Regions from separate parts of the Pseudorhodoferax sp. genome, predicted to be linked through region 1. Evidence: predicted binding sites of a transcription regulator. Region 1 holds the regulator's gene; the other holds the start of a gene.
The links. Region 1 encodes sigma-54, which starts transcription at its own class of promoters, with help from an activator protein. Its sites were predicted from a motif close to TGGCANGNAANCTGCTTT; they were not measured.
Positions count from the first base shown of each region.

Region 2: cydP (cytochrome oxidase putative small subunit CydP) is a predicted target of sigma-54. The motif match lies at 3,151-3,168, and genes of this name have one in related genera.

Region 1 covers NZ_JASGJZ010000001.1:1,594,220-1,605,679, reverse strand. The annotation lists gene QM782_RS07500 (D-glutamate cyclase family protein) at 1-523, shown strand, start outside; gene QM782_RS07495 (SDR family oxidoreductase) at 579-1,385, shown strand; gene QM782_RS07490 (GlcG/HbpS family heme-binding protein) at 1,497-1,916, shown strand; gene QM782_RS07485 (THUMP domain-containing class I SAM-dependent RNA methyltransferase) at 1,936-3,147, opposite strand; gene QM782_RS07480 (RNA polymerase factor sigma-54) at 3,150-4,730, opposite strand; gene lptB (LPS export ABC transporter ATP-binding protein) at 4,744-5,523, opposite strand; gene lptA (lipopolysaccharide transport periplasmic protein LptA) at 5,525-6,136, opposite strand; gene QM782_RS07465 (thiol:disulfide interchange protein DsbA/DsbL) at 6,248-6,904, opposite strand; gene QM782_RS07460 (SPOR domain-containing protein) at 6,954-7,682, opposite strand; gene argS (arginine--tRNA ligase) at 7,693-9,366, opposite strand; gene QM782_RS07450 (PsiF family protein) at 9,499-9,930, shown strand; gene QM782_RS07445 (DUF2214 family protein) at 9,988-10,440, opposite strand; gene QM782_RS07440 (LysR family transcriptional regulator) at 10,456-11,397, opposite strand.
Region 2 covers NZ_JASGJZ010000001.1:1,210,577-1,222,036, forward strand. The annotation lists gene dtd (D-aminoacyl-tRNA deacylase) at 1-243, shown strand, start outside; gene QM782_RS05765 (MBL fold metallo-hydrolase) at 271-909, opposite strand; gene QM782_RS05770 (GIY-YIG nuclease family protein) at 1,046-1,582, opposite strand; gene QM782_RS05775 (sigma-54 interaction domain-containing protein) at 1,683-3,017, opposite strand; gene cydP (cytochrome oxidase putative small subunit CydP) at 3,179-3,343, shown strand; gene QM782_RS05785 (cytochrome ubiquinol oxidase subunit I) at 3,340-4,896, shown strand; gene cydB (cytochrome d ubiquinol oxidase subunit II) at 4,916-6,058, shown strand; gene cydX (cytochrome bd-I oxidase subunit CydX) at 6,082-6,189, shown strand; gene QM782_RS05800 (cyd operon YbgE family protein) at 6,488-6,736, shown strand; gene QM782_RS05805 (glycoside hydrolase 100 family protein) at 6,749-7,918, opposite strand; gene QM782_RS05810 (bifunctional helix-turn-helix transcriptional regulator/GNAT family N-acetyltransferase) at 8,015-8,995, opposite strand; gene dmeF (CDF family Co(II)/Ni(II) efflux transporter DmeF) at 9,123-10,106, opposite strand; gene QM782_RS05820 (metal/formaldehyde-sensitive transcriptional repressor) at 10,152-10,424, opposite strand; gene QM782_RS05825 (nuclear transport factor 2 family protein) at 10,549-10,983, shown strand; gene QM782_RS05830 (nitrate/sulfonate/bicarbonate ABC transporter ATP-binding protein) at 11,059-11,460, opposite strand, start outside.

The DNA.
Region 1 (11,460 bases):
CGGCTACCAGCTCTGGGCCGGCGGCCAACCCGCCGGCGCGCCCGCGGACCTGCTCGCCCACTGGCGGCCCGACGACGTCGCGGTGGTGGTGGGCTGCTGGTTCTCGCAGGAGGCGGCGCTGGCGGCCGCCGGCGTGCGCATGCGGCACCTGGAGCAGGGCATCCAGGGCGGCCTGTTCCGCACCCGGCTCGCCGCCACGCCCGCCGGGCGCTTCCACGGGCCCATCGTGGTGTCCGCGCGGCCTTTCGCCGATGCGGACGTCCCCGCCGTGCGGCGCCTGGGCGCCCGCCTGCCCCAGGCCCACGGCGCGCCGCTGCACCAGGGCGACCCGGCGGCGCTGGGCATCCGCGACCTGCGCCGGCCCGACTTCGGCGAACCCCTGCCGCCGCTGCCCGGCGAGACCATGCTGTACTGGGGCTGCGGCCTGACGGCGCACGAGGCCCTGTGCCGCGCCGGCGTGCCGCGCTACGCCACCCACCGGCCCGGCTGCATGCTGGTGACCGACCTGCCCGCGCCGGTGTAGCGGCCTACGCTTTCCTTCCTTACTTTCCCACGCAGCCCATACGCAAGGAGTTCCCATGGACCTCGGACTGGCAGGCAAACGCGCCCTGGTGCTGGGCGGCAACCGCGGCATCGGCGAAGGCATCGCCCGCGCGCTGGTGCGCGAAGGCGCGCACGTGGCCATCACCGGCCGCGAGGCGGCCCGGCTGGCCGCGGCGGCCGAGGCGCTGCGCAACGAGGGCCGGGCCGCGGGCCACGCCGCGGCGCAGGTCGAGGCCTTCGGCCTCGCACTCGGGGACACCGAGGGCCTGGCCGCCTTCGCCGCGCAGCTGGCGCAGCGCTTCGGCCCGATCGACATCCTCGTCAACAACACCGGCGGGCCGGACTACGGCGGCGCCAGCGGCCACGGCCCGCAGGCCTGGCGCACGGCCTTCGAGGAGATGGTGCTGCCGGTCATCGTGCTCACCGACCTGCTGCTGCCCGGCATGCGCGCGCGGGGCTGGGGGCGCATCCTGACGGTGGTGTCCTCGGGCGTGCTGCAGCCGCTGCCGGTGCTGGGCATCTCCAACAGCCTGCGCGCCGCGCTGGTGCCCTGGTCCAAGACGCTGTCGGCCGAGGTCGCCCGCGACGGCATCACGGCCAACATCCTGGTGCCGGGCCGCATCGACACCGAGCGCGTGCAGCGCACCGACGAGGCCATCGCGGCGCGCGAGGCGCTTACGCCCGCGCAGGTGCGCCAGCGCTCCACCGCCGGCATCCCCCTGGGCCGCTACGGCGACCCGGCCGAATTCGGCGCGCTGGCCGCCTTCGTCGCCAGCGTGCCGGCGGCCTACATCACCGGCAGCATGCTGCGCTGCGACGGCGGCAACATCCGCGCCGTTTGAACGCGCCCAGCCCGCCCCCCGCGGGGGGCGAGAAAACTCGGGCCGCGCCGGCGTTTTCCTGAGAGTCTGGGCCGCCCCTTTCTTGAACTACCACTGCGAGGAATTCCCGCCATGCCCCTGACCGCTTCCCGGATCCGCCTGACCGACGAAGGCGCCACGCTGCTGGTCGAGGCCGCCGCGGCCAAGGCGCGCGCCATGGGCCAGCCGCAGTGCATCGCCGTCGTGGACGAGGGCTGCAACCTGCTGGCCTACCTGCGCATGGATGGCGCCAAGCTGCTCTCGCGCGAGTCGGCCATCCGCAAGGCCATGACCGCCGCCTCCGGCCGCGTGCCGACGGGGCAGCTCGCCGAGGGCCTGGACGCCCGGCTGGCGCTGGCCACGGACGGCCGCGTCACCAACCTGCAGGGCGGGCTGCCGATCGTGCTGCACGGCCAGGTGGTCGGCGGCATCGGCATCGGCTCGGGCACCGGCGCGCAGGACGCCGAGGTGGCCGAAGCGGCGCTGGCCGCGCTGGTGCGCGCCGCGGGATAGCAGCCGGGAGCGAAGGGGCTCAGGCCGCGGGCGCCGCCGGCCTGCGCGCCGAGCCCTGCACCATGTCGAAGCGGAACAGCCGGCACTCGATCGGGCCGTTCCACATCGGGATGCGGCGCGATTCCTTCAGCCGCATGCGGCTGGCCAGCTTGGTGTCCGGCGTCAGCACCCAGGCGGTCCAGCCGGCGTAGTGGTGCTTCCAGTGCGCCGCCAGCCGCGCGAAGAAGTCGCCACCGCCCTCGGCCAGCGCGGCCTCGCGGCCCGGGCGGGCGCGCTCGCCGGCGACGCCGGCGACGCCGATGCGCTCGCCGTAGGGCGGGTTCAGCAGCAGCACGCCGGGCTCCTCGCACGGCGGCAGGCGTTGCAGCGCGTCGCCGCCGCGCAGTTGCACGGCCTCGGCCACGCCGGCGCGCTCGGCGTTGCGCTGCGCGAAATCGACCATGCGGTGCGCCACGTCGCTGCCGAACACCGGCGCCGTGGGGGCGTGGCGCGCGGCCTCGGCCTCCTCGCGCAGTGCCTGCCACACGTGCGGCTGGAACGGCGCCAGTCGCTCGAAGCCGAAGCGCCGCCGCAGCCCGGGCGCCACGCCGCAGGCGATCTGCGCGGCCTCGATGGCGATCGTGCCGCTGCCGCAGCAGGGGTCGTACAGCGGGGTGCGGGCATCCCAGCCGCTGGCCGCCAGCATGGCGGCGGCCAGCGTCTCCTTCAGCGGCGCGTCGCCGGTGTCCGCGCGCCAGCCGCGCTTGAACAGCGGCTCGCCGGAGCTGTCGATGTACAGCGTCAGCCGGTCGGTCGTCAGGTGGGCGTGGATGCGCACCTGCGGGGCGCGCGTGTCCACGTCGGGCCGGCTGCCGGCGCGGTCGCGGAAGCGGTCGGCGATCGCGTCCTTGATGCGCAGCGCGGCGAAGTTCAGGCTTTTCAGGGGGCTGCGCTGCGCGGTCAGCTCGATCCTGAAGCTCTGGCGCGGGGTGAACCAGGCTTCCCAGGCGACGCCGGCGGCGACCTCGTACAGGTCCTGCTCGTGGCGGTAGCCGCCGTGCGCCAGCTCGATCAGCACGCGCTGGGCCAGCCGGCTGTACAGGTTCAGCCGCATGGCGTCGCGCCACGGCGCCGACAGCCGCACGCCGGCGCGGCGCGCCTGCACCGGGCAGCCGGCGATGCGTGCGGCCTCGTCGGCCAGCAGGGCCTCGACGCCGGCGGCGCAGGGCAGGAACAGGCGCAGGTGCTGCACGGCTAGAGCGCCTTGCGCAGGTTGGTCGGCGCGATGCGCAGCGCCTCGCGGTACTTGGCCACGGTGCGGCGCGCGCACTCGATGCCCTGTTCCTTCAGCATCTCCGAGAGCTGGCTGTCCGACAGCGGCTTCTTCGGGTCCTCGGCCGAGACGAACTGCTTGATCAGCGCCCGCACCGCCGTGCTGGAGGCATTGCCGCCGGTCTCGGTGCCCAGCGAGGAGCCGAAGAAGTACTTCAGCTCGAAGGTGCCGAACGGCGTGGCCATGTACTTGGCCGTGGTCACGCGGCTGATGGTGGACTCGTGCAGGCCCAGCTCGTCGGCGATCTCGCGCAGCACCAGCGGGCGCATGGCCAGCGCGCCGTGCGTGAAGAAGTTCTTCTGGCGCTCGACGATGGCGTTGGACACGCGCAGGATGGTGTCGAAGCGCTGCTGGATGTTCTTGATGAACCAGCGCGCCTCCTGCAGCCGCTGCTGCAGCGCGGCGGTGTCGGAGGCGTCCCGGCCGCCGCCGCGGTGCTGCTTGAGCGCGTTGGCGTAGATGTCGTGCACGCGCAGGCGCGGCATCACGTCGGGGTTGAGTTGGACCTTGAAGCGCGCCTGGGCGCCGCGCCCGACCTTGGTGACGATCACGTCCGGCACGATGACGTTGCGCTCGACGTCGACGAACTTGCGGCCCGGCTTGGGCTCCAGCCGCGTGATCAGCGCCAGCGCGGCCTTGACGCCGGCCTCGCTGTCGTCGCACAGGTGGGCCAGGCGCTTGAGGTCGCGCCGTGCCAGCAGCTCCATGCTCTGGCGGCACACGCGCAGCGCGGTGCCGCGCAGCGCGGGGTCGACCTCGTCCTCCGGCAGCACCCGGATCTGCAGCGCCAGGCATTCGCCCAGGTCGCGCGCGCCGACGCCGGCCGGCTCCAGGTTCTGCAGCAGGCGCAGCGCGACGGTGAAGCGGTGCAGCAGCTCCTCGCGCGCCTCCGGGTCCTCGGGGGCGAAGCCGGCGGCCAGCTCCTCCAGGCTGTCTTCGAGGTAGCCGTCCTCGTTCAGCGACTCGATCAGGAAGCGCAGCGCCGCCGTGTCCTCCGCGGACAGCCGCAGCGCCAGCGCCTGGCGGTGCAGGAAGTCCTGCAGCGACTCCTGGCTGCGCGCCAGCTCGGTGGCGTCGGCCTCGCCCTCCTCGCCCTGGCCGTTGCCGCGGGCCGGCGCGTCGCCGCCCCATTCGCTGTCGTCCGGCGCCAGGTCGTGCGTGCCGTCGCCGTCCCAATCGTGCTCGTCGGCCTGGCCGGTCAGCGGCGATTCGGCCTCGCCACGGGTGTCGGCCAGGCCCTCGCTGGCGTAATCCAGCCCGCTCTGGGCCGCCACCTCGGCCTCGCGGTCGTCGTCGCGCACCGGTGCGTCGGACTGCGCCAGGCCGAAATCCTCGCCCGCATGGTCGTCCATGGCCTGTTCGAGGAACGGGTTCTCGTCGAGCATCTGCTCGACCTCCTGGGACAGCTCCAGCGTGGACAGCTGCAGCAGCCGGATGGATTGCTGCAGCTGCGGCGTGAGCGCCAGGTGCTGCGAGACGCGCAGGGACAGGCTTTGCTTCATGGCGCGGCCCCGGCTACATCCTGAAGTGCTCGCCGAGGTAGACCCGGCGCACTTCCGCGTTGTCGACGATCTCGGCCGGCGTGCCCTTGGCCAGCACCCGGCCCTCGCTGATGATGTAGGCGTGGTCGCAGATGCCCAGCGTCTCGCGCACGTTGTGGTCGGTGATCAGCACGCCGATGCCGCGGCCCTTCAGGAAGCTGACGATGCGCTGGATCTCGATCACGGCGATCGGGTCGATGCCGGCGAAGGGCTCGTCCAGCAGGATGAAGCGCGGCTGCGTGGCCAGCGCGCGGGCGATCTCCACGCGCCGCCGCTCGCCGCCGGACAGCGCCAGCGCCGAGGCCTCGCGCAGGTGGTCCACCCGCAGGTCCTGCAGCAGCGCGGTCAGGCGCTGCTCGATCTCGGCGCGGCCGAACGGCTTGCCGGCCGCGTCGCGCTGCAGCTCCAGCACGGCGCGCACGTTGTCCTCGACCGACAGCTTGCGGAAGATCGAGGCCTCCTGCGGCAGGTAGGACAGGCCAAGCTGCGAGCGCCGGTGGATCGGCATCTGCTCGACCGACCGGCCGTCGATGCTGATCTGCCCGCCGTCGGCCCGTACCAGGCCCACGATCATGTAGAACGAGGTGGTCTTGCCGGCGCCGTTGGGGCCGAGCAGGCCGACGACCTCGCCCTCGTGCACGGTCAGCGACACGTCCTGCACCACCTTGCGGCTGCCGTAGGACTTCTGCAGCCGGCGGGCCTCCAGCCGGCTGCGGCCGGGGATGGCGATCGTGCTGTCCTGCGCCGGCGCCACGCTACTGCTTCTCCGTGCCCAGCCGGGTGCTGGGCCTGAGCGTGGCGGGCGGCTGGGCCGGCGGCTGCGGGCTGCTGGCCGAGGGCTGCGGCGACAGCATGGCGCGCACGCGGCCGGAGGGGTCCTTGGCACCGGGCCGGGCGGCATCGACCGTGAACACCTCGGTCACGTTGTTGTAGACGATCACGTCGCCGGTCACCTCGTCCTGCAGCTTGTCCTTGGCCAGCCGGCGCATGATGGCGCGGCGCGTGAAGGTGACCTTGTCGGCCCGGCCGTCGTAGTGGATGACCTCGCCCTCGCCTTCGATGAACTCGTCCAGCCCTTCGCGCTTTTGCCGGTAGAACGCGCGCTGGCCGGGCGCGGCCGTAATCGTGCCGAACTGGTAGCCTTGCGCGTCCTTCCAGACTTCCACGCGCTCGCCGCGCGCCAGGATCGTGCCCTTGGTCACGACCACGCGGCCGGTGAACACGTTGACCTGCTTCAGGTCGTCGTAGCGCATGGCGTCGGCCTCGACGTTCATGGGCTTGTCGCGGTCGGCCCGTTCGGCCTGGGCCAGGCCGGCGGCCAGCGCGAGGACGGCGGCGGCGATGAGGGGGCGGTGGAGGATGGTCATCAAAGGCACGATTCTTGCTCAGCCATTGTAGCGGTCACGCATGGTGGCAGAAACGACAGGGCCCGCGTCAGCGGGCCCATTGTGCAGTGCAATAAGTCGCAGGTCCACGCCTTATGTTCGCGGTTTGCCGCGCAGGTCGGCCAGCAGCACGTCGGTGATCTGCAGCGCGCGGTCCATGGACTTGGCCGTCTCGCCGTCGATGTAGTAGCGCCCCTGGACGCCCAGGGCCGGCACGCCGGCGAGCTTGTAGGCGTCCTGCAGCTGGGTCGCCTTGCGCACCTTGGTGCTCACGTTGAACGAGTTGTAGGTCTCCACGAACTTGGCCTGGTCCAGGCCCTGCTTGACGGCCCAGGCGATCACCGCGTCGTCCGTGTTCAGGCGCTGCCGCTCGACGTGGATCGCGTGGAAGGCCTTGGCGTGCAGGGTGTCGAGCTGGCCCAGCGCCTCCAGCGCGTAATAAAGCTTCTGCAGCGGCACGAAATCGCTGCGGAAGGCCACCGGCGCACGGCGGAAGGCCACGTCGGGCGGCAGCCGCTTGACCCAGGCCTCCAGCTGCGGCTCGAACAGGTTGCAGTGCGGGCAGGCATACCAGAAGAACTCGACCACCTCGATCTTGCCCGCGGGCGCTTCGGTGGGCGCGGGCTTTTCGAGCACCAGGTAGTCGGTGCCGGCCTTGGGCCGGCCCTGCGCCAGCACGGCCGGGGCCTGCACCAGGCCGAGGGCGGCGGACGCGGCCAAGCCGGCTTTCGAGAACTCACGACGTTTCATTGGTTTCACTCCTTGGGGCGGTTCTGAGCGGCGACGGATGCAAAAAGTTTCAGCGCTGCACGCGCACCAGCGCGGCTTCGGAGCCCGCGCCTTCCAGCCGGGACTTGGTGCGCTCGGCCTCGTCGCGCGAGCGGTACGGACCCATGCGCACGCGGTAGACGGTGCGGCCGGCCTGTTCGCGCTCGGTCACGCGGGCTTCCAGGCCCTGCATGGCGAGGCGGGCGCGCTGCGCCTCGGCGTCGTCCGGGCTGCGGAAGGCGCCGGCCTGCACGAAATAGTCGAACGGATCGGGCGCGGCCGTGGCCGGCGCCACGGTGGGCGTGGGGCCGGCGGCGCGGGAGCGGGCGCGCGCCAGGTCGCCGAGCGGATCGGCCGATGGCGCCGGCGCCGGGCGTGCGGCCGGGGCGGGCGCCGGGCTCGGCAGCGCGACGGCCGGCGGCGCGACGGGGGCCACGGGGGCGGCAGGTGCGACGGGCGCCGTGGGCGCTGCGGGTGCCGGCCGCGCGGAACCGCGGCTTTGCAGCGGGGCGTTCGGATCCCAGTTCTGGTTGCGCCGGCTCTCGGCATCGTCGTCGGCCGTGCGGGACGACGGCGCCTTGCCGGTCATGAACGGCACCGGCACCTTGGTCACGTAGATGGCCAGCGCCAGCGCCGCCACCAGGCCCACGACCACGCCGCCGATGAAGCCGATCACGGTGCCGCCCCAGGCGGTGCCGCGCGGACTGCCCGCGCCGGACCGGGCGGCCGGCGCCCGCTTGCGTTGTTGCGCTTGTGTCATGGCTTCGGCTTCACATCTTCTCGGGCGCGCTGACGCCCAGCAGGGCCAGGCCGTTGCGCAGCACCTGGGCCGTGGCGGCCACCAGCGCCACGCGCGCGGTGCGCACGGCCGGATCGTCGACCAGGATGCGCTCGGCATCGTAGTAGCTGTGGTAGCTGGCGGCCAGCTCGCGCAGGTAGAACGTCACGTCGTGCGGCGCGAACTCGGCCGCTGCGCCGGCCAGCACGTCCGGGTAGCGCGCCAGCAGCAGCATCAGCGCCTCGGCCTGCGGGCCCTGCAGCGCCGCCAGGTCGGCCTCGGCCAGCGTGGCCGCGTCGCCACCCCAGGCCGCCAGCACCGAGCAGATGCGCGCATGCGCGTACTGCACGTAGTACACCGGGTTGTCGTTGCTGCGGGCGATCGCCAGGTCCACGTCGAACACGTACTCGGTGTCGGGCTTGCGCGAGAGCAGGAAGAAGCGCACCGCGTCCTTGCTGGTCCATTCGATCAGGTCGCGCAGCGTCACGTAGCTGCCGGCGCGCTTGGAGATCTTGACCTCCTGGCCGCCGCGCATCACCCGCACCATGGTGTGCAGCACGTAGTCGGGGTAGCCCGGCGGGATGCCGACGTCCGCCGCCTGCAGCCCGGCGCGCACGCGCGCGATGGTGCCGTGGTGGTCCGTGCCCTGGATGTTGACGACTTTGCCGAAGCCGCGTTCCCACTTGGTGATGTGGTAGGCCACGTCGGGCACGAAATAGGTGTACGTGCCGTCGGACTTGCGCATCACGCGGTCCTTGTCGTCGCCGTAGTCGGTGGACCGCAGCCACAGCGCGCCATCCTGCTCGTAGGTCTTGCCCGAGGCGCGCATGCGTTCGACGGCGGCTTCCACGCGGCCGGAGGTGTACAGGCTCGATTCCAGGTAGAACTCGTCGAAGCGCACCGCGAAGGCCTGGAGGTCCAGGTCCTGCTCGCGGCGCAGGTAGGCCACGGCGAAGCGGCGGATCGAGTCCAGGTCCTCCACGTCGCCGCTGGCCGTCACCTCGCGGTCGTCGGCCGTGACGGTCTTCTTCGCCAGGAAGTCGGCGGCGATGTCGGCGATGTACTCGCCGTTGTAGGCGGCCTCGGGCCAGCCGGCGTCGCCGGGCTTCAGGCCCTTGGCACGCAGCTGCGTGGACTGCGCCAGCGTGGCGATCTGCACGCCCGCGTCGTTGTAGTAGAACTCGCGCCAGACGTTCCAGCCCTGCGACTGGTACAGGTTGCAGATCGCATCGCCCAGCGCGGCCTGGCGGCCGTGGCCCACGTGCAGCGGGCCGGTGGGGTTGGCCGAGACGAACTCGACCAGCACGCGGCGCCCGTTGTCCGGCAGCGTGCCGAAGGCCGCGCCGCGCTGCAGCACCTCCCGTATCGCCTGCTGCTTGGCGGCCGGCTGCAGCTTGAGGTTCAGGAAACCCGGGCCGGCGATGTCGATGGAAGCGACCCACCGCGCCACCGCCGGCTGGGCCAGCAGCGCCGTGCGCAGCTGCTCGCCGACCTGGCGCGGGTTGAGCTTCAGCGGCTTGGCCAGCTGCATCGCGGCCGTGCAGGCCAGGTCGCCGTGGGCGGCGACCTTGGGCGTCTCGAAGGCGGCGCGCACGTTGGTGCCGGCGGCGACCTGCTCCAGCGCAGTGCCCAGTGCCACCAGCAATTCTTGTTTGACGGAAAACATCCGCGGATTTTAGGTGGCGGCTCCGTGTGCTTTGCCACGCCGCATCGTCGGCTCGGGACGGGCGGGCGGCGTTAGAGTCCGTGGGCCTGCACCGGGCAGTCCCATTCCTTTTCCAACTCGCGGGAACCTACCATGCTGAAATCCACCACCCTGATCCTGTCCGCCGCGCTGGCCCTGTGTCTGGGCAGCGCCCATGCCGCCGAGGACGCCAAGCCCGGCTCCCGGCTCGGCGCCTGCAGCAAGGAGGCCGCGTCCAAGGGCCTGAAGGGCGACGAGCGCAGGCAGTACCTGTCGGACTGCAACAAGGGCCTGACCGCGCCGGCTGCCAAGGCCGACGACGGCCAGAAGAGCGGCTCCCGCCTGGGTGCCTGCAGCAAGGAAGCCGCCGCCAAGGGCCTGAAGGGCGACGAGCGCCGGCAGTACCTGTCCGACTGCAACAAGGGCCAGACCGCTGCCGCCGCCAAGCCCGCCAGCAAGCTCGGCGCCTGCAGCAAGGAGGCGGCGGCCAAGGGCCTGAAGGGCGAGGAGCGCAACAAGTACCTGTCGGAGTGCAACAAGGCCTGATGGCCGTATTTCCCACCTCCGGCACGGCGGCCCGTACGGGCCGTTTCCTTTTGTCGGCTACCCGCCGAAGCCGCGCGCCAGGAACACCGCCGCCAGCGCCACCAGCGGGATCAGGTGGGCCTGGACCATGACGGTCCGGCGCGTGCGACGCACTTCACCGTCGGCCGGCAGCGCGCCGCTGGCGCGCAGGGCCCTGCGCCAGCGCAGGTAGGTCAGCGTGGGCCGGATGGACATCAGGCCGATCACCACGAACAGCGTGACCTTGGCATGCAGCAGCGGATGGCTCCAGTACCAGCCCGCGCCCTTCATGCCCCAGGCGGTGCGCGCCAGCCCGCTCAGCAGCACGGCTACGGAGGCGATGCCGTACAGCATGTCCACCCGCACCAGCCGCTCGACCACGCGTGCGTTCATCCATTCGACACGGCACAGCGCGGCCTCGCTGGCGAGGAAGGTCACCATCGTGAAGATGGCGACCCAGTGCAGGTAGGCGAGGACCGTTTCGAGCAGCATGGGGCGATTGTGCGTTCAGGCGGCGGCCAGCCGCCGCTGTCCCCAGAATTCCGGCCGCGCGTACTGCGCCTTCAGGAAGTCCAGCCACAGCCGCACCCGCAGCGGCAGGTGCTTGCGTTGCGGAAACACGGCGTAGATGCCGTTGGGCGGCGCGGCGAAGGCCTCCAGTACCGGCACCAGCAGCCCGGCCGCGATCTCGGCCTCCACCTCCCAGGCGCTGCGCCAGGCGATGCCGTGGCCGGCCAGGCACCAGTCGTGCAGCACCTGGCCGTCCGAGCAGTCCAGCGGGCCGCCGGGCTTCAGATGGATCACCTCGGGCGCCGCCCCGCCCTCGCCCGGCATCGCGAACGCCCAGCCGCGCGTCTGCGAGGCGTCGGAGGACAGCACCAGGCAGTCGAAGCGCGCCAGGTCGGCCGGGCGCTGCGGCGTGCCGTGGCGCTTGAGGAACGCCGGCGTGGCCACGCACATGCGGCGGTTGTCGGCCAGCCGCACGCTGACCAGCGAGGAATCCGGCAGGTCGCCCACGCGCACCGCGCAGTCGAAGCCTTCGGCTGCCAGGTCCACCACCCGGTCGGACAGGTTCAGCGACACGGTGAGCCCGCTGTGCAGCGCCTGGAAGCGGGGCACCAGCGGCGCCACGTGGCGCCGGCCGAAGCCTGCCGGCGCCGTCACGCGCAGTCGGCCGCTGGCCTTCACGCCGCCGGCGCTGACGCTGGCTTCGGCGTTGGCCAGTTCCACCAGCAGGCGCTGGCAGTCCTCCAGGAAGGCGCTGCCCTCGTGCGTCAGCGTGATGCGGCGCGTGGTGCGCACCAGCAGGCGCACGCCCAGCCGCTCCTCCAGCGCGTCCAGCCGCCGCCCCATCACGGCCGGCGCCACGCCCTCGGCGCGTGCCGCCGCCGTCAGACTGCCGCGCGCGGCCACGGCGACGAAGGACTCCAACTGCTTGAGCCTGTCCATAGTGCCGGGATTATGGGGAGGCGGTCCGCGGCCCGTGCGCCGCGCGCCGGGTCGGGCCGGGCA
Region 2 (11,460 bases), 380 kb from region 1:
GTGCAGGACACCGGCGGCGGCCTGCTGCTGGTGAGCCAGTTCACGCTGGCGGCCGACACCCGCGGCGGCAACCGGCCGGGCTTCTCGGGCGCGGCCGCGCCGGAAGACGGCCGCCGGCTGTACGACTACTTCGTGGACCGGGCGCGCGCATTGCACCCGGTGGTGGCCACCGGCCGCTTCGGCGCCGACATGCAGGTGCACCTGGTCAACGACGGGCCGGTCACGATCCCGATGCAGGGCTGAAGCAACCGCCGCGCACCGGGCCGCCCGTCACGTCCCGCCCACGTAGGGATTGCTGCGCCGCTCGCGCCCGAGGGTGCCCTCGGGCCCGTGGCCCGGGACGAACACCGTCTCGTCGCCCATCGGCCACAGCCGCTCGACGATGCTGCGGACCAGCTGGTCGTGGTCGCCCAGCGGGAAGTCCGTGCGCCCGATCGAGCCGGCGAACAGCACGTCGCCGACGAAGGCGCGCTGCAGTGCGGGCGCGTGGAAGACCACGTGCCCCGGCGTATGGCCGGGGCAGTGCCGCACCTGCAGCACGTGGCTGCCCAGCGTGACGGTGTCGCCGTCGTGCAGCCAGCGCGTGGGCGTGAACGGCTTGGCCGGCGGAAAGCCGAACATCGCGCTCTGCTGCGGCAGGCCGTCGATCCAGAACTGGTCGTCCGGATGCGGGCCGACGATGGGCAGGCCCAGCCGCTCGGCCAGTTCGCCGGCGCCGCCGGCATGGTCGATGTGGGCGTGCGTGAGCCAGATCTGTTCGAGCGTCAGGTCGCGGCGCCGGACCTCGGCCAGCAGCCGGTCCAGGTCGCCGCCGGGATCGATGACGGCGGCCTGCCGCGTGGGGTCGTCCCACAGCAGCGAGCAATTCTGCTGGAACGCGGTGACGGGAATGGTGTGGTAGCGCAGCATGGGACGGAGGCGGGGAAGTGGACAACGAAGGATCGATCGAACGGCGCGCAATGTATCGGGCTTCTCGCCGCCCTGCGTCGGGAGGGGCCGCCCGGCGGCATGACGGGCGCTTCCCGGGGCAGGCTGTCGTGCCGGGTCAGCGTGCGTGGCGCTGCAGCGATCCGGCCCGCTCGGCCAGCCCGCGCAGCCACGCCGGCCCGAGGCCGAAGCGCCGTTCCAGCCGCGCCGCCCGTGCCAGGCACTGTTCCAGCCATTGCCCGCGCGCCTTGCCCGACCGCTTGAGCCGGCTCTCCAGGTCGAAGGCTTCGGCCCGCGACGCGAAGCGGACGGCGCCCAGCAGGTGCCATCTGCGCCCGCGCGTCCACCCGGTGTTGGTGGCGGCATTGTGCGACCGGAACCGGTTCCGCAGGTTGGTCGTCGCGCCGATGTAGACGACGCCGCAGCGGGACACCAGCAGATAGGTCCAGCCCCGGTCCGTCCGCACCGTCCTGCCCGTGCCGGTGCCGGCCGGGCGCTTCGGCTTCTCCGTGTAGCGGCCGCGCCGGTAGTGCGAGTTCACGCCGTACACCACGTTGACGGAAATACCCAGCGCCTGGGCGATCTGCTCGCAGGTGAAGCGGCCTTCCCGGAGCATGGCCAGGATGGCGGCGGACTGCGGGGACGGTGTTGCCATGTCGGCATCCCTTTCTGTGCGGCGGCGTGCATGGCACGACCGGATGCCGATTCTGGCGGCGCGCGGCCGGCCGGTGCCGGCGGCGGGGCATTGGCCCCGGTCACGGCGCCTGCAGGCCGTCCAGTTCCGCCAGCCGCCGGTACAGCGTGCGCAGGCTGATGCCCAGCGCGCGCGCCAGCGACGCCCGGTCGCCTGCATGGCTGGCCAGCGCCGCCGCGAGCGCCGCGCGCTGGGCTTCGCGCGCGGTGCCGCCGCGCCGCGCGGCCGGCGCCGCGGGCTGGCCGGCCGGCGCCGCGCCGATCGCCAGCGCGCGCGCCACCACCTCGGCCGTCACGGTGTCGCCATCGGTCAGCAAGGCAGCGCGCTCCAGCACGTTGCGCAGTTCGCGCACGTTGCCCGGGAACGGATGGGCCGCCAGCGCGGCCAGCGCGGCCGGCGCCATCTGCAGGCGCCGCCGCGGCGCCAGGCGCGCCAGCAGCGAGGCCGCCAGCAGCGGGATGTCGCCGGGCCGCGCCCGCAGCGGCGGCAGCCGGATCGGAAAGCCGCCGAGCCGGTAGTACAGGTCCTCGCGAAAGCGGCCGCCGGCCACCATGGCCGGCAGGTCGCGGTGCGTGGCCGACACCACGCGCAGGTCGGCATGGCGCAGTTCGGTGCTGCCCACGCGGCGGTAGGTGCCGCTCTCCAGCAGGCGCAGCAGCTTGACCTGCATGGGCAGCGGGATGTCGCCGACCTCGTCCAGGAACAGGGTGCCGCCGCTGGCCGCCTCCACCAGCCCCGGCCGCGCGGCCTGGGCGCCGGTGAAGGCGCCGCGCTCGTGGCCGAACAGCTCGCTCTCGAACAAGGTCTCGGGCAGGCTGGCGCAGTCCGCCACCACCAGCGGCCGGGCCGCGCGCGGGCTGGCCTCGTGGATCGCCCGGGCGGCCAGCTCCTTGCCGGAGCCGGACTCGCCCAGCAGCAGCACGCTGGCCTGCGAGGGCCCCACCCGCGCGATCAGCGCCAGCATCTCCCGGAACGCCGGCGCGCGGCCGATCAGGCCGCGCGCCGAGGCCTGGCCCTGGGCCACGCCCAGCGGCGCCATCTTCTCGACGAAGAAGGCTGGCGTACCGGTGGCGTCGCGCAGCGGCACCAGCTCGATGTCCACATAGGCCTCGCCCTGCGGCGTGTGGTGCAGGTGCAGCACGCGCTCGCGCTGCCCGCTGGTGAGCGAGCGCGCCAGCGGGCAGCTTTCGCCGGCGCGGTCGCACGGCACGGCGAAGCCGTGCGACACGTCGTGGCAGGTGCGCCCGAGCACCGAGGCGCCCGGGCTGAACCGGGCGCGGTAGGCGGCGTTGGCGGCCAGGATGCGGTAGCGCCGGTCGAACAGGATGTGCGGTTCGGGCAGCCCCTCCAGGTAGGCGGCCAGTTCGGGCGGGGCGGCGTCGGGGGCGGTCGGCATGGCGGGCGACACTGTGCCATGGAACTGCCATGGCATGCCATTCACGCCTGCCATTTCGTCACCCCTGGCAGGGACTGCGCCATGCGCCACGCGCAATTCGTTGATGCAGAACGGTTTTTCATAAAAACCCCGCTGGCACGCAACTTGATGCATGTCATGGCATGACCGACCGTCACCTGCTCCACCACCTGGCCGCCGCGGTGCTGATCAAGCTCCTCATGCTGGTCGCGCTGTGGTGGTTCTTCGTCCGCGACGCCCGCGTGGCCGTCGATGCCGAGGCCGCCGCCCGGCATGCCGCGGCGCCCCTCCCGAAAGCTTCCCGATGATTTCCGAGCAACTCGTCGACCTGTCGCGGCTGCAGTTCGCCGCCACGGCGATGTACCACTTCCTGTTCGTCCCGCTGACGCTGGGCATGGTCTGGCTGCTGGTCATCATGGAGACGGTCTACGTGATGACCGGCCAGGTGGTCTGGAAGGACATGACGCGCTTCTGGGGCAAGCTGTTCGGCATCAACTTCGCGCTGGGCGTGACCACCGGCATCACGCTGGAATTCCAGTTCGGCACCAACTGGGCCTACTACTCGCACTACGTGGGCGACATCTTCGGCGCGCCGCTGGCGATCGAGGGGCTGATGGCCTTCTTCCTCGAATCGACCTTCATCGGCCTGTTCTTCTTCGGCTGGGACCGCCTGTCGCGCCCGCAGCACCTGCTGGTGACGGTGCTGATGGCCGTGGGCACCAACCTGTCGGCGCTGTGGATCCTGATCGCCAACGGCTGGATGCAGAACCCGGTGGGCGCCGAGTTCTCGTGGCAGACCATGCGCATGGAGATGACGGACTTCTGGGCCGTGGTCTTCAACCCCGACGCGCAGGCCAAGTTCGTGCACACGGTGTCGGCCGGCTACGTGACGGGCGCGATGTTCGTGCTGTCCATCTCGGCCTGGTACCTGCTGCGCGGCCGAGACGTCGCCTTCGCCCGGCGCAGCTTCCGCGTGGCCGCGGCCTTCGGCCTGGCCAGCGTGTGCTCGGTCATCGTGCTGGGCGACGAGAGCGGCTACACCGTGGGCGAGGCGCAGCAGACCAAGCTCGCGGCGATGGAGGCGATGTGGGAGACCGAGCCCGCGCCGGCCAGCTTCAACCTGATCGCCGGCATCGACGAGGCCGGGCAGAGGAACCGCTGGGCGGTGGAGATCCCCTACGTGATGGGCCTGATCGGCACGCGCTCGGTCACGCGGGAGATCCCGGGCATCCGCGAGATCAAGGCCAGGAACCGTGAGCGCATCGTCAACGGCATCGCCGCCGTCGCCGCGCTGGAGACGCTGCGCGAGCACCGCGACGACGCGGCCGCCCGCGAGACGCTGGAGCGCACCCGGCACGACCTGGGCTTCGGCCTCCTGCTGAAGAAGTACACGGCCGACGTGCGCCAGGCCACGCCCGAGATGATCGACCGCGCCATGCACGACACCGTGCCGCGCGTGGCGCCGATGTTCTGGAGCTTCCGCCTCATGGTCGGCCTGGGCTTCGCGATGCTGGCGCTGTTCGGCCTGGCGTTCTGGAGCACGCTGAAGACGCGCCGGCCCACGCCGCGCTGGCTGCTGCGCTGGGCGCTGTGGATGCTGCCGGCGCCGTGGATCGCCTGCGAGCTGGGCTGGCTCGTCGCCGAGTACGGCCGCCAGCCCTGGACCATCTACGGCGTGCTGCCGACGCACCTGAGCGTGTCCACGCTCAGCGTGGAGAGCCTGTACGGCTCGCTAGCCGGCTTCGTCGGCTTCTACACCGCGCTGCTGGCCGTGGAGATGTGGCTGATGGTCAAGTTCGCGCGCCAGGGCCCGGGCAGCCTGGGCACCGGCCGCTACCAGTTCGAAGCCGCCCACGCCTGAACCGACGGGAACCTCCACCATGATCGACTACCCCACCCTCAAGCTCATCTGGTGGCTGCTCGTCGGCGTGCTGCTGATCGGCTTCGCCATCATGGACGGCCACGACATGGGCGTCGCCACGCTGCTGCCGTTCGTCGGCCGCGGCGACGACGAGCGCCGCGTGGTCATCAACACCGTCGGCCCGCACTGGGACGGCAACCAAGTCTGGTTCATCACCGGCGGCGGCGCGATCTTCGCGGCCTGGCCGCTGGTCTACGCCACGGCCTTCAGCGGCTTCTACTGGGCCATGCTGGCCGTGCTGTGGGCGCTGTTCCTGCGGCCGGTGGGCTTCGACTACCGCAGCAAGATCCACGCCGCCGCCTGGCGCAACGGCTGGGACTGGGGCCTGTTCGTCGGCGGCACCGTGCCGCCGCTGATCTTCGGCGTGGCCTTCGGCAACCTGCTGCAGGGCGTGCCCTTCCAGTTCGACCGCTTCCTGGTGTCCACCTACACCGGGACGTTCTGGCAGTTGCTGAACCCGTTCGCGCTGCTGGCCGGCGTGGTGGCGAGCAGCATGGTCACGATGCACGGCGGCACCTACCTGGCGCACCGCACCGTGGGCCCGATCCAGGCCCGCGCCGTCCGGGCCGCGGTGGGCGCCGCGCTGCTGATGGTGGCGGCCTTCGCCAGCGCCGGCGCGTGGCTGCGCTGGGGCGGCATCGAAGGCTTCGCGATCAATTCGCCGATCGACCCCGCCGCGCTGCCCGATCCGCTGGCCAAGACCGTGGTGCGCAGCGCCGACGCCTGGTGGGCCAACTACCGCGCCGTGCCCGCGCTGTGGCTGCTGCCGCTGCTCGGGATCGCCGGCGCACTGCTGGCCGCTGCGCTGGCGGCGGCGCGCCGCACGCTGGCGGCCTTCATCGCCTCGGCGCTGGCGATGGCCGGGGTGATCGGCACGGCCGGCGCGGCGATGTTCCCGTTCGTGCTGCCCTCGTCCAGCATGCCGGCGGCCAGCCTGACGGTGTGGGACAGCGTGTCCAGCCACCTGACGCTGGGCCTGATGTTCTGGGCCACGCTGCTGTTCATGCCGCTGATCGTCCTCTACACGGGCTGGGCGTACCGCGTGATGCGCGGCAAGGTCACGGTCGAGCACATCCGCGCCAACCGCCATACCGCCTACTGACACCGAACGAAAAGGAGAACCGCATGTGGTATTTCGCCTGGATGCTCGGCATCGGCTTCGCCGTGCTGCTGGCCGTGATGAACGCGCTGTGGGGCGAGCACGAGCAGTCCCGCATCGACGGCGCGTCTTGAGATGAGACACCCCCAGTCTGCACGCTGCGCCCCCCTCCAGGAGACGGAGGGCCGCGGCCCCACGCCTGCCTGCGCGGACCCGGACGACCCGACGAGGCAGCTCCTCCGGAGCCGCTGCGGCCTGCAAGGCACGCCTGCGCTCCGGCCAAGCCGGCCCGCGGCATCCGCTGGCCGATCCTGCTCCGCGGCCGTTCGGACCGCGGCTGGCGGCCCGGTTCCATGCCCCGCGGCTGGCGCGCCGGCGCCGTGGAGCGCTGAGACGGCAGCCCCGGCCTCCGCGCCGCGCGCATCGGCGCGCGTGCACCTGCCCAGCCTGGCGCTGGCCGTGTCGATCATGCTGGCCGGCACGCTCTACCCGCCGCTGCTGGCCGACGCCCAGGGGCAGGCCGACCACCGGCTGGCCCTGGCGCTGTTCTGGGCCATGAGCGCCGGCTTCGTGCGCGGCGTCGGCTTCGTGCCGCGGCGCGCACCGTGGCGCTGGCTGTTCTCGGGCCCGGCCGCCGCGCTGGCGCTGGCCGTGGCACTGGCCCTCGGGCTGGCGCGCTGACGGGGCCGGCCGCTACCAGGGCGCCGCTTCGCCGCGAAGCGCCCGCAGCGCCAGCAGGAAGGCGGCGGCGTTCCAGCTCTGGCCGGCCATGCCCATCGGCGCCAGGGTCCGGCCCTGGAACCATTCGGTGAAGCGCCAGCCGTCCTGCGCGTTGGCCTCGGCGAGCCGCTGCATCGCCGCCCAGGCCTGCGCCTGCAGCCCCTGCCGCGCCAGCGCCAGCGCCCAGAAGCCGCCGACGAAGGGCCAGATGCCGCCGTTGTGGTACTGGTGCACCAGGTTCTGCCGGTGCCGGCCCATGTAGGGCCGCCACAGCGGGTGCTGCTGCGACAGCGGGTGCAGCACCACGCGCACGGGCCAGGGCAGGTCGGCCTGCGCGGCCGCGATGGTCCGCACGATGCGCCCGGCCACGGCGCCGTCGGCCAGGCCGCACAGCACCGCGAGCACGTTGCCGAACACGTCGCCCTCGTCGCCGACGGAGGCGAGGTTCACGAAGCTCAGGTACAGGCCCGGGTCGCGCCGGCCGCGCCGCGCGTAGTGGCGCAGCAGCCGCGCGCGGTGGTATTCGGGCAGGTCGCGCTGGAACGGGTTGAACAAGTGGTTGAAGTGGTGGCGCGTGGCGTCCGCGTCCGCCAGGCCGAAGCGGCGCTTGACCTCATGCCACAGCGCGTTCGTGTACAGCACGTAGCCCGAGCGCGGCATGATGTCGGCCCAGTCGCTGGCCTCGTTCTGCTGCAGCAGCCGCAGGTGCTGGTGCTCCTGCGCCAGCAGCCACTGGATCGCCAGCGGCACCTCGCGCTGCCAGCGCGCCGGGCCCGCCCGGCCATGCCGGCGCACATGGTCCACCGCGATCAGCCACCACAGCGTGGCGTCGATGCAGCCCAGGTACCAGAAGTCGGCGTCCAGGCCCTCGGGGTCCACGTACTTGGGGATCTGGCCGTTGGCCGCCTGCTGCGCGGCCAGCGCGTCCAGGCTGGCCACGGCGCCCCGCTCCAGCGCCGGCACGCCGCTGCCGCACATGGCCATCACGCAGATCGCGGCGTCGCGGCCGAAAATGCGGGTGTAGCGCCGCGCCACGGCGGCCGGCGTGCGCCGCGCGGCCAGGATGCCGTGCGGCGTGAGGTTCTCCTGCAGCAGCGCCAGCGAGGCGCGGGCGCAATCGTCGACCAGGGGGGAAGGCGTCATGGCGTGGTGGCGGATTCTCGCAGCCGATCGTTGCGCCGAGGCACTGGCCGGCATGCCCCACGCGATGCGCGTCTGCGCCCCGGTGCCACCACCGCCTCAGTGCTGGCGCGCGTCGGCACGACGACGATCGAAACGCTGCTCGACGACCCGGGTGCCCCACTGCGCACCCTCCGACTCCTGCGTCAACCGGAAACCGAAGGACTCGTACAGATGGCGTGCGGCGTCCAGGCCCTTGAATGTCCACAGATAGGTTTCTTCAAAACGCTCGTCCACGAACTGCATCGCACGGGCCATCAACTGCCGCCCCACGCCGGTTCCACGCAAGGCATCGTCGACGATGAACCATCGCAGATGCGCAACCCCTGTCGCCGGATCGCCATCCATGGCGAGGGAGGCCAGTGCGCGGCCACCTTCCCTATAGAGCCACAGGGACTTCCCGTCGGCCGGCAGGGCCTCGGCAAAGTCGGCCAGTTCCGTCGCCACCTTCTTCTCGAAGAACACACCGAATCCCCAGTGCCCCGAATAGAACCTGCCATGAAGACTGGCTATGTCGCCAATGCAACCGGGCTGGTAGCCCTCCTTGATCCCCGTCGCAGCCTCTTCGACCGGCGCGTGGGAGCCCGTGCCCTGGGCCAGTGCATTGGCGTACAGCCCCAGCGCACGCACCAGCATGGGCTGATCCGCAGGCACGATGCGGCGCAGCGCATCGGCAACCTGGGCCGTTGCGAAGCGGTCAATTTTTTCCCGCAACACCTGCCCGGCATCCGTCAGATAAAGCGCAGACGAACGCCCGTCGTCGCCTGTGGCCTGTCTCTTGAGAAAACCGCCGGCCTCCAGCCTGGCGAGTTGCCGGCTCGTATTCGATTTGTCCAGTCTCAGGACATGGCCCAGGTCCCTGGCATTGATCCCTGGCGCGGCGCCGATTTCAAGGATGGCATGCACCGCAGAAGGCGCAAGCTCCGTGTCCGCCAGGGTGGCCCGCATGAATCCCAGCGCTCTCACCAGTTTCCGGGAAAACTGCCGCAGTTCCAGGATGGTGGCATCCGGTGAATGAGGCGGTGTGTCGACGATGTCCATCAGCCATCCCTGTCAGTTGCGGTGCGCAACCAATATAGTTGCGCACCGCAACTTGGTCAATGGACATAGAAGCCGACACGCATGCCTCGGCTTGTCAACGCAACATATGGAGAAGTTGCCGAACGCATCAACGCAACGCAGGTACGTCGCGCTGCACCTCGATGGTGACGTGCGCCAGCGCGTGGATCGGGGCCAGCAGCGCCTTGTAGTGCGCCGGCTCCTGCGGCTCCGTGGCGATCAGCGCGACGATCGCCGCGAAATGGCCGGGACCGACCTGCCACACATGCAGGTCCGTGACCTCGCTTCCCGTCGGTGCGATCGCCTCGCGGATCTCCTGCCGCACCGCCTCCCCCTCGGCCGCGGCATCGAGCAGCACGCTGCCGGCGTCCCGGATCAGGCCCCATGACCAGCGCGCGATCACCAGCGCGCCGACCACGCCCATGGCGGGATCGGCCCAGGTCCAGCCACGGCTGCGCCCCAGCAGCAGGGCGACGATGGCCAGCACGGAGGTCATGGCATCGGCCACCACGTGCAGGTAGGCGGCGCGCAGGTTGTTGTCGCGGGACGGCCCCGGTGCATGGTGCGCATCGTGGTGGTGGTGCCCATGGGGATGGCGGTGGCCGTGGGCATGGTGGTGGTGGCCATGATGGAGGGGGTCGTCCCGGAGCAGCCAGGCGCAGACCAGGTTGACGGCCAACCCCACGGCGGCCACCTCGATCGCCTGCGTGAAATCGACGGGGACCGGCCGGGCCAGCCGCAGCAGGCTCTCCCAGCCGATCAGCAGCGCCACCAGGGCCAGCAGCACCGCGCTGGCGAAGCCCGCCAGGTCGCCGAGCTTGCCAGTGCCGAAGGTGAAGCGCGGATTGCCCGCATGCCGGCGCGCGAAGCGGTAGGCCAGCGCGGCGATCAGCATCGCGCCGGCATGGGTGGACATGTGCCAGCCGTCGGCCACCAGCGCCATCGAGCCATAGAGGGTGCCCGCCACGATCTCCACCAGCATCATGCCGGCCGTGAGGCCGATCACCAGCCAGACCTTGCGCTCGTTGCGCCGGTGGTCGCGGCCGAGGAAGCAATGGTCGTGGCGCGCCGCCGGGTGGGTGGTCGTGTTCATCTGCCGGTTCCTGTCGCTGCATGGGGCCGCCTGCGGGCGGCAGGCTCATTTCATGTAGGAGCGGATGACCTCGATCATTTCCTCGCCGCCCTGGCGCCGCTCCTGGTCGGTCGGGGCGTCCAGGACATGTTCACGCAGGTGGTCCTCCATCACCTCGGCGGTCAAGCCGCCGACCGCGCCGCGCACGGAGGCGATCTGGCGCAGCACTTCGACACAGGCGGCATCCGCCTCCAGGGCGCGCTCGATGCCCTCCAGCTGCCCCCTGATGCGGCGGACGCGGGCGATCAGCTTGTCTTTCTGGCGGGCGGTGTGGGACATGGCGGCGAACTTTCCAATATAGCCTGGGGGACTATATTACCCGGGCCGGCACGAAAATCCCATCCCGTGGCGCTCTACGATGGCATGGCGTACGCCGTGATGGACCGAACCCAGGGAGACACCGATGGAAGAAGAGCGCATCCACGAGTTCTTCGAGCGCTACCGAGACCGCTTCCGCCAGGGGCTGCACAACGCCGCGGACCTGGATGACGTCGCCTCGGCCTACGCCAGCGCCTTCGTCGCGGCCTCGCCGGCCGGGGTCATGGCCGGCCGGAACGACGAGCCACTGAAACAGGCCATGCGCGAGGGCTTCGAGCGCTACCGCCGGATCGGCACCAAGGACATGGACCTGCGCGGTGTCCGCATCCACCCCATCGACGAGCACCACTGCCTCGCGCACGTCGCCTGGACGGCGACCTACGACCGCGGCGCGGCACCGGACGTCGCCATCGACTTCGACGTCCACTACCTCGTGCAGCTGCACGATGGCGAGCCCCGCATATTCGGCTGGGTGTCGGGCGACGAGCAGGCCCTGCTGCGGCAGCACGGCATCCTGTGAGGCCGTGAGGTGGGCGGGCCGCCGCGAGGGCGCCGCCGCCGGCGGCCCGGGCCTCGGCATCGCGCCCGGACGCCGTCAGGCCGCCTCGCCGCCCTCGTCCTCGCCCGTCGGCAGCCGCAGCAGGCCGGCACGGGCGTCGTACTCGAACACCTCGCCGTGCCGCGCCCAGGACACGGCCGTGTGCAGCAGGTCCGTGGCCTCGGCCTCGCCCAGGTGCTCGCGCAGCAGGTCCAGGAAGGGCTTGTCCGGCAGCTGGCCGCTGGCCTCCTGCTCCAGGCTGTGGCGGATGTGCGCGACCAGCGGCACGTGGGCCAGCAGTTGCTGGCCGAACAGCTCGCGCCGCAGGCCGTGGCCGCCGTCCACGTAGCGCCGGCCCAGCGCGGACAGCTGCAGGTCGCCGCTGTCCAGTTGCACCAGGCCGAGCTGGGCCAGCGCGTGGGCCAGCGGCAGCAGGTCGGCGTCGGCGAGCTCCGACGC